Regions from separate parts of the Streptomyces sp. NPDC101165 genome, predicted to be linked through region 1. Evidence: riboswitches for the same ligand, from Rfam matches in the RefSeq annotation. Region 1 holds a riboswitch; each other region holds the start of a gene.
The links. Region 1 has a riboswitch for cyclic di-AMP ahead of ACIRVH_RS30830 (NlpC/P60 family protein). Riboswitches for the same ligand answer to the same signal wherever they lie in the genome.
Positions count from the first base shown of each region.

Region 2: another riboswitch for cyclic di-AMP. It lies ahead of ACIRVH_RS27715 (M23 family metallopeptidase); the one in region 1 lies ahead of ACIRVH_RS30830 (NlpC/P60 family protein).
Region 3: another riboswitch for cyclic di-AMP. It lies ahead of ACIRVH_RS35510 (transglycosylase SLT domain-containing protein); the one in region 1 lies ahead of ACIRVH_RS30830 (NlpC/P60 family protein).

Region 1 is NZ_JBIWPG010000016.1:48,669-52,873, reverse strand. Features, by position in the region: gene ACIRVH_RS30840 (hypothetical protein) at 1-84, shown strand, start outside; gene ACIRVH_RS30835 (tellurite resistance/C4-dicarboxylate transporter family protein) at 88-1,056, opposite strand; gene ACIRVH_RS30830 (NlpC/P60 family protein) at 1,161-2,357, opposite strand; cyclic di-AMP (ydaO/yuaA leader) riboswitch at 2,366-2,540, opposite strand; gene pcrA (DNA helicase PcrA) at 2,803-4,205, shown strand, end outside.
Region 2 is NZ_JBIWPG010000013.1:125,449-129,653, forward strand. Features, by position in the region: gene ACIRVH_RS27710 (GntR family transcriptional regulator) at 1-574, opposite strand, end outside; gene ACIRVH_RS27715 (M23 family metallopeptidase) at 773-1,528, opposite strand; cyclic di-AMP (ydaO/yuaA leader) riboswitch at 1,541-1,703, opposite strand; gene ACIRVH_RS27720 (M16 family metallopeptidase) at 1,927-3,315, opposite strand; gene ACIRVH_RS27725 (M16 family metallopeptidase) at 3,312-4,205, opposite strand, start outside.
Region 3 is NZ_JBIWPG010000020.1:183,318-187,522, forward strand. Features, by position in the region: gene ACIRVH_RS35500 (FAD-dependent oxidoreductase) at 1-304, shown strand, start outside; gene ACIRVH_RS35505 (HAD family hydrolase) at 459-1,271, shown strand; gene ACIRVH_RS35510 (transglycosylase SLT domain-containing protein) at 1,307-1,795, opposite strand; cyclic di-AMP (ydaO/yuaA leader) riboswitch at 1,801-1,983, opposite strand; gene ACIRVH_RS35515 (polyprenyl synthetase family protein) at 2,515-3,525, shown strand; gene ACIRVH_RS35520 (outer membrane lipoprotein carrier protein LolA) at 3,773-4,205, shown strand, end outside.

The sequences.
Region 1 (4,205 bases):
GAGGAGAAGGTGGACAAGAGCCTCTTCGGGCTGGTCGGCCTGCTGACCACGGCGAACATCTTCATCGCCGTGCTGTGGACGTGACGCTCAGCGCCGTCCGCTGATCCCGGCGCGGGCCGCGAGGGCCGCGCCGGCCGCGACCGTGACCCACGCGGCCACCGCCACCCACACCAGCACCCGCCCCGGCCCCTTCAGCCACCCGATGCCCACGGCGGCCGCCACCGACAGCGTGGCCGCCCCGGTCATCCCCATGGGGAACACCGTCGCCCAGCGCCGCATGTCGTAGCGCAGGCGCGGCCGGGCCACCTCGGCGGCCAGCAGGACCACGTAGCAGGACAGGTCCAGGACGAGCAGCGTCACCGTCACGTTCCGCAGCACGCCCCGGTCGTCGTCGTTCCACAGGTACAGCCGCCGGCTGTCGGCGGAGAGCAGCTTCGCCCCGGCCAGCCCCGAGATGGCGAGCGCCCCGCCCGCGATCCAGTGGTCCCCGGCCCCCTCGAGGACCTGCCGCGGATCGAAGCGCAGCAGGGCGAGGCCGTAGAGCACCAGGCCCAGCCAGAACAGCACCAGCGCGGCGTGCGCGAGCCATGCCGTCGTCTCGGCCGCGGCCAGCGTGGCCGCCAGCACCGCAAGCCCCTGTGTGGCCACACAGCACAGGAACACCGCTCCGGTCATGTGCCGCTCCCAGTGCTGTACGACCAGGTACAGCAGCACCGGCCAGAGCACCATGGCCAGTGCCAGCGCCGCCTCGGCCAGGGTTTGCCGGCCCAGCGCCGAGAACTCGGTGCCGAGCACGGCCGTGGCGGCGACGGCGGTGAGCGCGCCCGGGCTGTGCGCCTCGGCCAGCCAGCGCTCCCGCTGGGCCACCAGCCGTACGAGGAAGTCGGCGGCCAGTGCCACCCAGGCGACGCAGGCCAGCCACAGGAAGACCCGGGACACCGTCTCGGCGCCCGTCAGATGCAGGCCCACCGAGACGATGCCGGTCGCCATGACGGCGGCACCCGCCGCCGGCGGACGCCCCGCCCACCACGTACGCAGAGCTGAGATGCCGGGCATGGGCCCGATGCTAGGCAGCCGCGCGGGCGGGGCTCGGAGGCCACGCGCGCGCGTGGCGCTCGAAACCTCGAAAAGGGGACGGTCGGGCTGGACGAAGGGGACGGTCAGGCGGGTCGGACCACGCTGTGGATGATCGATTCACCGCCGTAGTAGATCGACTCCTCGCGGACGTACGCGCCCGGCTTGGGCGCGTGGATCATCATGCCGTTGCCTATGTAGATGCCGACGTGGCTGATGTCGCCGTAGAAGAAGATCAGGTCGCCGGGCTGCGCATCGGCGAGGGAGACCGTGGTGCCCACGTCGACCTGCGCGTAGGTGGTCCGCGGCAGCGAGACGCCGGCGGCCCTCCAGGCGGCCTGGGTGAGGCCCGAGCAGTCGTACGAGCCGGGTCCGGTGGCGCCCCACACGTAGGGCTTCCCGATCTGGGCGCGGGCGAAGGCGATCGCCTTCTCGGCCTTGGTGGCGTACGTCCCGGAGGACGTCGACGAACCGCCGGAGCTGGACGAACCGCCGGAGCTGGACGAGCCGCTCGACGTGGACGAACCGCTCGCCTGCTCCTTGGCCGCTGCCGCCTGTTCCCTGGCCTTGGCCGCTGCCGCCTGCTGCTTGGCCAGCTCCGCGGCCTTGCGCGCCGCCTCCTCCTGCTTCTGCCGTTCGATCGCCGCCAGCCGGGCCTTCTCCTCGGCCGTCAGCTGGGACAGCAGCTTGCGCGCGGAGGCGAGCTTCTTCTGGACGGTGGCCTTGGCCGTCTGCAGTTCGTTCTGCGACTCGGACAGCGTCTGGAGGCTCTTGGCAGCCTCCTGCCGCTTCTTCATGGTCGCGGCCTGCTCGGTGACGTAGGCGTCGACGGCGCTCTTCTGCCGCGAGGTCAGCCGGTTCATCAGCTGGCTCTCGTCGAAGTAGTCCTGGGGACTGTCCGCGAGCAGGAAGGTGGCGGTGTCGGGCGTGGCGGACCCGGTCCGGTACTGGGCGGCGGCGAACGTGCCCAGCTCCTCGCGGGCCTTGTTCATCCGGGCGGTCCGCCGGGCCACCTCGTCGCGCAGGCTGTCGATGTGGGTGCGCTGCTTGCCGGTCTGCTCCTTGGCGGCGTCGTACTTCTCGGTCGCCGACCCCGCCTGGCGGTAGAGGTCGTCGACCTTCTTCTCGACCTCCTCCAGGCTCGGCTTTCCATCGGCTGCGGGAGCGGCGTCGGCCGTCTGGGACAGCACGGCCACGGAGGTGAGGGCGGCGGTGGCGAGGACTGGGGTGCGGAAACCTGCTCCGAGTGTGCCCGCTGGGCGCGGCTTGCGGTGCGACGCCAAGGGAGGCGACTCCTTCCATGTGCCGCCTACCGGGTTAGCTGTCGGGTTCGGGCGTGTGGTCGGAAGGTTTGCCCTACGGCTCTCGTCCCGGGACGGGACGTGTGCCGATTCACCCCAAGGTCTCGGTGGGTCCCCGGCTCCGGGCACCGTACGGGGGTGCGCCGGACTCGGCGGAGGCCGCGCGGATCGGCGACGTTCGCCGGAAGGGGGCGTGCGGCCCGCCCCGCAACCTAGCCAACTGGTGTGTCTCGTGTGAAGGTTGGTGCACGATATGTCCGATACATTTTCGTGACCTGAGTGTGGGATCGCTCCCGTGTCACGGGGTGATTCCGCTGTGTGAGGGGCTGTTCGGCCGTCCTGGGCGCGAAAGTCCGTTCTTCCCGAACCGGCCATGTTTCCGGGACGGCGGCCGGTTGTCGGTGCGGCGCCCTAGACTCGGAGAGCGATGAGCAGCCTCTTTGACGACAGCTTCCTGGCGGACCTCCAGGCCCCTCGCGGGCGCGAGGAGGAGCCCCCGCCGCCGCCCGAGGACGATCACGCTCCGGAGCCGCTTCCGGACGATCTGTTCGGCGGGAAGTTCGATGTGCCGCCGGACCGGGACACGTACTACCGCGACGGCGCCCCCCGCCCCGCGCTCGACGCGGCCGCACTTCTGGAGGGGCTGAACGAGAACCAGCGCGCGGCGGTCGTCCACGCCGGCTCCCCGCTGCTCATCGTCGCCGGCGCCGGCTCCGGCAAGACCCGTGTGCTCACCCACCGCATCGCCCACCTGCTCGCCGAGCGGAACGTGCACCCGGGCCAGATCCTCGCGATCACCTTCACCAACAAGGCCGCGGGCGAGATGAAGGAGCGCGTCGAGCAGCTCGTCGGCCCGCGCGCGAACGCGATGTGGGTGATGACCTTCCACAGCGCGTGCGTACGCATCCTCCGGCGCGAGTCGAAGAAGCTCGGCTTCACGTCGAGCTTCTCCATCTACGACGCCGCCGACAGCAAGCGCCTGATGGCCCTGGTCTGCCGCGATCTGGACCTCGACCCCAAGCGCTTCCCGCCCAAGTCCTTCAGCGCCAAGATCAGCAACCTCAAGAACGAGCTGATCGACGAGGAGGACTTCGCCGCCCAGGCCGCCGACGGCTTCGAGAAGACCCTCGCCCAGGCCTACGCGCTCTACCAGTCGCGGCTGCGCGAGGCCAACGCGCTCGACTTCGACGACCTGATCATGACGACGGTCAACCTGCTGCGCGCCTTCCCGGACGTCGCCGAGCACTACCGCCGCCGCTTCCGGCACGTCCTGGTCGACGAGTACCAGGACACCAACCACGCCCAGTACGCGCTGGTGCGCGAGCTGGTCGGCACCGGCGAGCATGCCCCCGAGGGCATCGACGCGCCGCCGAACGAGTACGACCTGCCGCCCGCCGAACTCTGCGTCGTGGGCGACGCGGACCAGTCGATCTACGCCTTCCGGGGCGCGACCATCCGCAACATCCTCCAGTTCGAGGAGGACTACCCGAACGCGACGACGATCCTGCTGGAGCAGAACTACCGCTCCACGCAGACCATCCTGTCCGCCGCCAACGCGGTCATCGAGCGCAACGAGTCCCGCCGCCCGAAGAACCTGTGGACCAACGCCGGCCAGGGCGCCCGGATCACCGGCTACGTCGCCGACACCGAGCACGACGAGGCCCAGTTCGTCGCCGACGAGATAGACCGCCTCACGGACGCGGGCGAGGCGAAGTCCGGGGACGTCGCGGTCTTCTACCGCACCAACGCCCAGTCCCGTGTCTTCGAAGAGGTCTTCATCCGTGTCGGCCTGCCCTACAAGGTCGTCGGCGGCGTCCGCTTCTACGAGCG
Region 2 (4,205 bases), on a different contig from region 1:
TTATCGCCCGCGCGCGCTCGCTGTCGCCGCGTGCCACCGCGTCCACGATCGCGCCGTGCTCCGCCCAGGAGTCCACCGGACTCGGCGGCGCCTCCACCGTGTACATCCAGGCGATCTTGTGCCGCAGCTGGGTCAGCATCGAGGACAGCGAGGGGCTTCCGGAGGCCTGCGCCAGCGTCTCGTGGAACCAGCCGCCCAGCGAGCGCAGATCGTCGCTGTTGCCCCGCCTGGCCCGCTCCTGGCCCAGCCGGACCAGCCCCCGCAGCACCTTCAGATGGGCCTCGGTGCGCCGCTGGGCGGCCCGGGAGGCGCCGAGCGGCTCCAGGAGCGTGCGCATCTCCAGCAGGTCGGCGGCCTCCTGCTCGGTCGGCTCGGCCACGCACGCGCCCGCGTGCCGCCGGGTCACCACGAAGCCCTCCGCCTCCAGGGTGCGCAGGGCCTCACGGACGGGGACGCGCGAGACGCCGTAGCGGCGGGCGAGGACTTCCTCGGTGAGGCGGCCGCCGCGCTCGTAGACACCCGCGACGATGTCGTCCCGGATCGCCGTGCACACCGAGTGCGCCGGAATACGCATGACCGACCTCCGCCTTAATCCCCGTGAAACGTCGACGATGGACGTGTGTTCCGTGACTCTATTGCAATGAGCCGGAATTTCCGACGGGAGGCCGGAATCCATGGATATTTTTTGGACAGCGGATGCCGCAGGCGCTGCGAAAAACGGCGAAAGCCCCGGCTCGTGAGCCGGGGCTTCGGGATGTCGTGCGCCGGAGCGTCAGACGTTCACGCCGTGCTGACGGAGATAGGCGATCGGGTCGACGTCCGAGCCGTACTCGGGGGTCGTACGGGCCTCGAAGTGCAGATGCGGTCCGGTGACGTTGCCGGTCGCGCCGGACAGGCCGATCTGCTGGCCCGGGAGGACCTTCTGGCCCACGACGACGCCGATGGACGACAGGTGGCCGTACTGGGTGTACATGCCGTCGGCCATCCGGATCACGATCTGGTTGCCGTACGCGCCGCCCCAGCCGGTGGAGACGACCGTGCCGGCGCCGACCGCGTGGACGGACGTCCCGCTGGCCGCGTGGAAGTCGATGCCGGTGTGGGAACCGGAGGACCACAGGGAGCTGCTGGCCTTGTAGCCGGTGGAGACGTACGAGTGCGCGATCGGGGCGACGAACGCGTTCAGGCGCTTGCGTTCGGCCTCTCGCGCGGCGCGGGCCTGGGCCTCGCGCTCCTTCTTCGCCTCCTCGGCGGCCACCTTGGCCGCGGCCTCCTCGGCCGCCTTCTGCCGGGCGGCCACCAGCTGGGCCTCGGCCTGGGCGTCGATCTGCTCGGCCACCGTGTCGCTGACGGTGATGACCGGGGTGAGGCCGGTGTCCTCGACGGAGTTGTCCGCGGCGAGCGCCGGGGAGGCCGCCAGGGTGCCGACGACACCGGTGGTGGTGAGGGCCGCGACACCGGCCGCCTGAACGGTGGTGCGCTTGACCCGGCCGGGCTTGCGGTGCTTCCCGGTGGCGTACATGAACGCCATGAAGTGGCTGGTCCTTTCCTTCCCTCTCGCCTACCGGGTTAGCTGACGGGTTCGGAGCAGGAAGGTCTCCTACGGACCCCCTCGCAGGTGCGCGGGCGTCCGATTCACCCCAGGGACTGCGTGGGTCCCCGGCTCCCCTGGCTCGCGCCGTAGGGGGACTCGGCGATGACTGTCCGGTGCCGCGGGCGCGGCGCACTGCCTGACGAACAGCCCGGTCGACGCTATGCGGCCCGACTTTCGATCCCCAAACGGATCCGGGCTTTTGTAGCGCATCCCACAGGTCAGACAGGCAACCTCTGCCCCAATTCGGACATCTGGGGAAGGGCTGCGCACAACAAAGGGCCCTGACGACCCGTCGGATCGTCAGGGCCCCACGCGCGCGGGGCGCCGTACAGCCTCTACTCGGCTGCCACGACGGTGACTTCGCCGATGCCGAGCGCCTCGATCGGTGCCTTGATCTCGGCCGCGTCACCGACGAGGACGGTCACCAGGCGGTCCACCGGGAAGGCGTTGATGACCGCCGCGGTGGCCTCCACGGTGCCGGTGCCGGCGAGCTGCTGATACAGAGTCGCCTGGAAGTCGTCGGGCAGGTGCTGCTCGACCTGGTCCGCCAGCGTGCTCGCGACGGCCGCCGCGGTCTCGTACTTCAGCGGCGCCACACCGACCAGGTTCTGCACGGCGACGTCCCGCTCGGCGTCGGTCAGGCCCTCCGCCGCGAGCGTGCGCAGCACCGTCCACAGGTCCTGCAGCGCGGGACCGGTGTTCGGGGTGTCCACGGAGCCGCTGATGGCGAGCATCGCGGCGCCCGTGCCGTCCGGCGCGGAGCGCAGGACCTGCCCGAAGGAGCGCACGCCGTAGGTGTAGCCCTTCTCCTCGCGCAGGACGCGGTCCAGGCGGGAGGTGAGGGTGCCGCCGAGGCAGTAGGTGCCGAGCACCTGGGCGGGCCACACGCGGTCGTGCCGGTCGGGCCCGATCCGGCCGATGAGCAGCTGGGTCTGGACGGCGCCGGGCCGGTCGACGATGACCACCCGGCCGGTGTCGTCGGCGCTCACCGGCGGCACGGGCCGCGGCGCGGCCGGGGTGCCCGTCCAGGCGCCCAGGGTGTCGGCGAGCAGCTCGTCCAGGTCGGTGCCGGTGAGGTCGCCGACCACGACCACGGTGGCCGTGGCGGGCCGCACATGGCGGTCGTAGAAGGCGCGTACGGCCGCCGCGTCGATCTTCTCGACCGTCTCCTCGGTGCCCTGGCGCGGCCGCGACATGCGCGAGGTCGCCGGGAACAGCTCCTTGGAGAGCTCCTTGGCGGCGCGGCGGGCCGGGTTGGCCAGCTCGTGCGGGATCTCGTCCAGGCGGTTGCGGACCAGCCGCTCGACCTCGCTGTCGTCGAAGGCGGGCGCGCGCAGGGCGTCGGCGAGCAGGCCGAGGCCCTTGGCCAGGCGGGAGACCGGGACCTCCAGGCTGAGGCGGACGCCGGGGTGGTCGGCGTGCGCGTCGAGCGTGGCGCCGGCCCGCTCCAGCTCGGCGGCGAACTCCTCGGCGGAGTGCTTGTCGGTGCCCTCCGAGAAGGCCCGCGCCATGATCGTGGCGACGCCCTCCAGGGCGGGCAGCTCGGCGTCCAGGGGCGCGTCCAGCAGCACCTCGACGGCGACGACCTGCTGGCCGGGGCGGTGGCAGCGCAGCACGGTCAGGCCGTTGTCCAGCGTGCCGCGCTCGGGAGCGGGGAACGCCCACGGCCTGGCCTCGCCCGGCTGCGGCTGGGGGTGGAAGTCCATCGTGGCGAGCTCGGTCACTTGGCCGTCTCCTCGTTGTCGTTGCCGGCCTCTACGGTGGCTTCCTGCTCCGGGTCCTCGGGGACGTCGGCGTCCTGGACGGTCTCCGGGTGCTTCGGCTCGTAGACGAGGACCGCGCGGTTGTCGGGGCGCAGACAGGCCTTGGCGACCTCCTGGACCTCCTCGCGGGTCACCTCGAGGACGCGCTGGACGGCGGTCAGGGCGAGCTGCGGATCGCCGAACAGGACGGCGAACCGGCACAGTTCGTCGGCGCGGCCGGCGACCGTGCCGAGCCGGTCCAGCCACTCGCGCTCCAACTGGGCCTGGGCGCGCTCCATCTCCTCGGCCGTGGGGCCCTCCTCGGCGAAGCGGGCCAGCTCCTCGTCGATCGCGGTCTCGATCACCGGCACCTCGACGTCACCGGAGGTCTTCACGTCCAGCCAGCCGAGCGAGGGCGCGCCGGCCAGGCGCAGCAGACCGAAGCCGGCCGCGACGGCCGTGCGGTCGCGGCGCACGAGCCGGTTGTACAGGCGGGAGGACTCGCCGCCGCCGAGGACGGTCAGGGCGAGGTCGGCCGCGTCCGCCTTGCGGGTGCCGTCCTGCGGGAGCCGGTAGGCGGCCATCAGGGCGCGCGCCGGGACCTCCTCCTCGACGACCTCGCGCAGCTGCTCCCCGATGATCTCGGGCAGGGAGCCGTCGCGGGGCTCGGGCTTGCCGTCGTGGGAGGAGATCGACCCGAAGTACTTCTCGATCCAGGCGAGGGTCTGCACGGGGTCGATGTCGCCGACCACGGAGAGCACCGCGTTGTTGGGCGCGTAGTAGGTGCGGAAGAACTGGCGCGCGTCCTCCAGGGTGGCCGCGTCCAGGTCCGCCATCGAGCCGATCGGCGTGTGGTGGTAGGGGTGGCCCTG
Region 3 (4,205 bases), on a different contig from region 1:
GGTCCTCACCGTCAGCACCCACGGCAGGCACACCGAGCGGCTCTCGGCCGACCACGTCATCGCGGCCACCGGCTACCGCGTGAACATCGCCGCGATGGACTTCCTCGGCCATGAGCTGCGCACCCGGCTGGCGGTGAGCCGGGGCACGCCCAGGCTCGGACCCGGGTACGTCTCCTCCGTCCCCGGCCTGTACTTCACCGGCCTCCCGGCGGCGTCCTCGTACGGCCCGGTGATGCGCTTCGTCTGCGGCACGGAGTTCGCCTCGCCGCGGCTGGCCGGGCACCTGGCGGCGGCACACGGCTGAGCCGCGGAAGACGCCGTCCCGCTCACCGGTATGTCCGATCGCGTCAACTCCACCACCATCAGGGGCCCCGCAGACGCCACTTGGGGGCGGGGAGCACACAAGTCCGGGAACTTCAGGGTGAGTCGGCGGGGCGTGGGATCCGTATTCTCTGATCATGGCCGCACCCCCCGCATACTCACTGATCGCCACCGACCTGGACGGGACGCTGCTGCGCGGCGACGACACCGTCTCCGACCGGTCGCGCGCCGCGCTCGAGCGGGTGGCGCGGGCCGGCGCCCGGCACCTGGTGGTGACGGGCCGCCCGGCTCCCCGGGTACGGCCGCTCCTGGAGGGCCTCGGCAGTACGGGGCTCGCGGTGTGCGGGCAGGGCGCGCAGGTCTACGACGCCGGCGCCGACCGTCTGCTGTGGTCGGTCCGGCTGGACCGGGAACTGGCCGAGACCGCGCTCGGCAAGATCGAGGCCGAGGTGGGGCAGGTCTACGCGGCCGTCGACCAGGACGGCGTGGACGGGCTCACCCTGATCGAACCCGGGTATCTGATGCCGCACCCGACCCTGCCCGCCATGCAGGTCGGCCGCCGCGACGACCTGTGGTGCGAGCCCATCAGCAAGGTGCTGCTGCGCCACCACACGCTGTCCGACGACGAGTTGGCGGCGATCGCGCGCTCGGCGGTGGGCTCGCTGGCGACGGTCACGATGTCGGGGCCCGGGACCGTGGAGCTGCAGCCGTGCGGGGTCACCAAGGCGACGGGGCTGGCGCTGGCCGCCGAGTACCTGGGGATCGCCGCCGGCCGGGCCCTCGCGTTCGGCGACATGCCCAACGACATCCCCATGTTCGACTGGGCCGCACGCGGTGTCGCCATGGCCAACGCCCACCCCGAACTCAAGGCCGTGGCCGATGAGATCACCACGTCGAACGAGGACGACGGCATCGCCGTCGTCCTCGAAAGACTGTTCCCGACCGACTGACCGGGAGATCAGTAGTGGCCCGCCGTGGGCGCCGGTCAGTAGGCGCCGAAGACGTTGTCGATCGACCCGTAGCGCTTGGCCGCGTAGTTGCAGGCGGCCGTGATGTTCGCGACCGGGTCGTAGATGTCGAAGGACGTTCCGGCCACGTGGTACGCGTTGAACGTCGGATCGATGACCTGGAGCAGGCCCTTGGACGGGATGCCCTTGGCCGCGTTGGAGTCCCAGAGGTTGATGGCCGCCGGGTTGCCCGAGGACTCGCGGATGATGTTGCGGTAGATGCCGTTGTACGTCCCGGGGATGCCCTTCTCGCCCATGATCGCGAGCGACTCGCGGATCCAGCCGTCGAGGTTGTTCGGGTACCCGGCGAGCGTGGTGGACGGCGTGGTGGCCGTGGGGGTGGCCGCGGAGGCGCTGGTCGCACCGATGACGGGAAGGGCGAGCACGGCGGCGCCGGTGCCGATGACGGCGAGCTTGCGGACGAGGCGGTTGGTGCGGGAGCGGCGGGGCAGAGCGGCAGCAAGCATGGGGGCGTTCCTCTCCGTCGCCTGCGAGGTGAGCTGTCGGGTTCGGGCGGGGAGGTGCCCGGCCGTACCCCTGGGGGGAGGCACGACTTCACCCCTAGCCGTCCCGGCGCGACGTGCGTCGTCCGGTCAGGCGGCTTACCTGGGTCCCCCGCTCCTGCCGTACGAAATGAGTTCGTCGATGGGTGGTGTCAGACGCGGCAGGATTCGGCGTTCGTCCGACTGGCCCGGAAGCTATGCGACAGCACATGTCGGGAACAAGTACTGAATTCACCCAATGAGGCAGTTGACCTTGATCTATTCCGAATGGGGTACTTGATCCTTTGCGGTTGCCAACGCTCAACTGGCCGATGTGGCAAGGGGAGAACGGGGGTGGTGCCCATTGGCCGATTCATGGACCCGCGTGACCCAACTCACGAAATGGCAAAGGGTATCAAATCAGACATGGGGGATTCGGGAGATTTGCTGGGTGTGGTGCAAAAGGAGTACTCCGCCCGCCGTGCGGTTCGCGACAAATCGGGCGAGATCCTGTTAAGTCATTGTGTACCCACACTTATCAGATGATCAAAAACATACCGGCCGTGATCCGATACCGCCCGGGCTGGACCGGTGGGCGCTATCGGTGATCGAAACAGGACCGGATACGCTGACTTGAGTGATGGCAACGACCTATCGACAAACCGTGTAATCGCCAGCAGACACCAGCAGACAGGAGACCCCTCGTGACCGTCGTCGGGCCGTTCGGGCTGAGCGTGCGGGACCAGGCTCTGGAAGCCGATGTCCAGGCCGGATTGACGGCTGTCGAGGAAGGCTTGCTCGAAGCCACCAAGAGCGAGGTCCCGTTCATCACGGAGGCCGCGCAGCACCTCGTACGGGCCGGCGGGAAGCGGTTCAGGCCGCTGCTCGTGATGCTCGCGGCGCAGTTCGGCGACCCGTACGCGCCGGGCGTCGTGCCGTCGGCCGTCGTCGTGGAGCTGACCCACCTGGCCACGCTGTACCACGACGACGTCATGGACGAGGCGTCCGTGCGGCGCGGCGTGGACAGCGCCAACACCCGCTGGGGCAACTCGGTCGCGGTCCTCACCGGCGACTTCCTCTTCGCCCGCGCCTCCCAGATCCTTGCCGACCTCGGCCCCGAGGCGGTCCGGGTCCAGGCCCTCGCGTTCGAGCGGCTGGTCACCGGGCAGATCCTGGAGACCGCGGGCCCCTCGGACGGCCGCGACCCGGTCGACCACTACCTGGACGTGCTCGGCGGCAAGACGGGCTCCCTGGTGGCCGTGTCGTGCCGGTTCGGCGCGATGATGTCCGGCGCCGACGAGACGGTCGTCGACGTGCTCACCCAGTACGGCGAACGGCTCGGGGTCGCCTTCCAGCTCGCGGACGACGTCCTGGACATCGCCTCCGACTCGCACGAGTCCGGCAAGACCCCGGGCACCGACCTGCGCGAGGGCATCCCGACGCTGCCCGTGCTCCGGCTGCGCGAGCGGGCCGCCCGCCTCGGCCTGGCCGAGGACATCGCGCTGTGCGAGCTGCTGGACTCCGACCTCAGCGACGACGCCCGGCACGCCGAGGCGCTGACCGCGCTGCGCGTGCACCCCGCGCTGGAGCAGGCCCGCCGGGACACCGTCCGGTACGCGGAGGAGGCGCGGGCTGCGCTGGCCCCGCTGCCGGAGTGCGACGCCAAGGCGGCGCTGCTCGAGCTGTGCGACGCGGTGGTGCACCGGGCCGGCTAGTCGCCCGCACACCTGACTTGAGGGCGGTGTCTCCCGCACGACCCCTACGGGTCGGGGGAGGCGCCGCCCTCGTGTGTCATACCGCAGGCGTACACGGAGTTGGCTCCGTGGTCTGACGCTTCCTCACGGCCGATTTGGTCAGATGGAAACCACGGAAATCACCACTCCTCACCGATTCGGGTGAGAATGGCGGCTCAGGTGGACCAGTGTGGGGACAGCCGCCGCCGACGACGGAGGTAAGGCACAGATGGCACCGTACGAATCCGACGAGGCAACGGGCGCCGGTCAGGGCGAGGACCTGCCCACCGGACGCCGCAAGGCCGCCCGGTACGTGGTCCCGGTCGCGGTGGTGGGGGTGGCGGCGGCCACGATCGGGCTGGTCCCGGCGCTCGCCGATTCCGGTTCCCCCGATCTGCCGAAGATCACCGCGCAGCAGCTCATCGAGAAGATCGCCAAGTCGGACGTGCAGCAGCTGTCCGGCACGGTGAAGGTCAGCACCGACCTCGGCCTGCCGGACCTCGGCGGCCTGGAGAGCAGCCTGGCGTCCGGGGCGGCCCGGGGCGGCGACGGCTCCTCCGCCGACCCGACGTCCAAGCTCACCGAGCTGGTCTCCGGCACGCACACCCTGCGCGTGGCGACCGACGGTCCGGACCGGCAGAAGCTCTCGGTGCTGGAGAGCG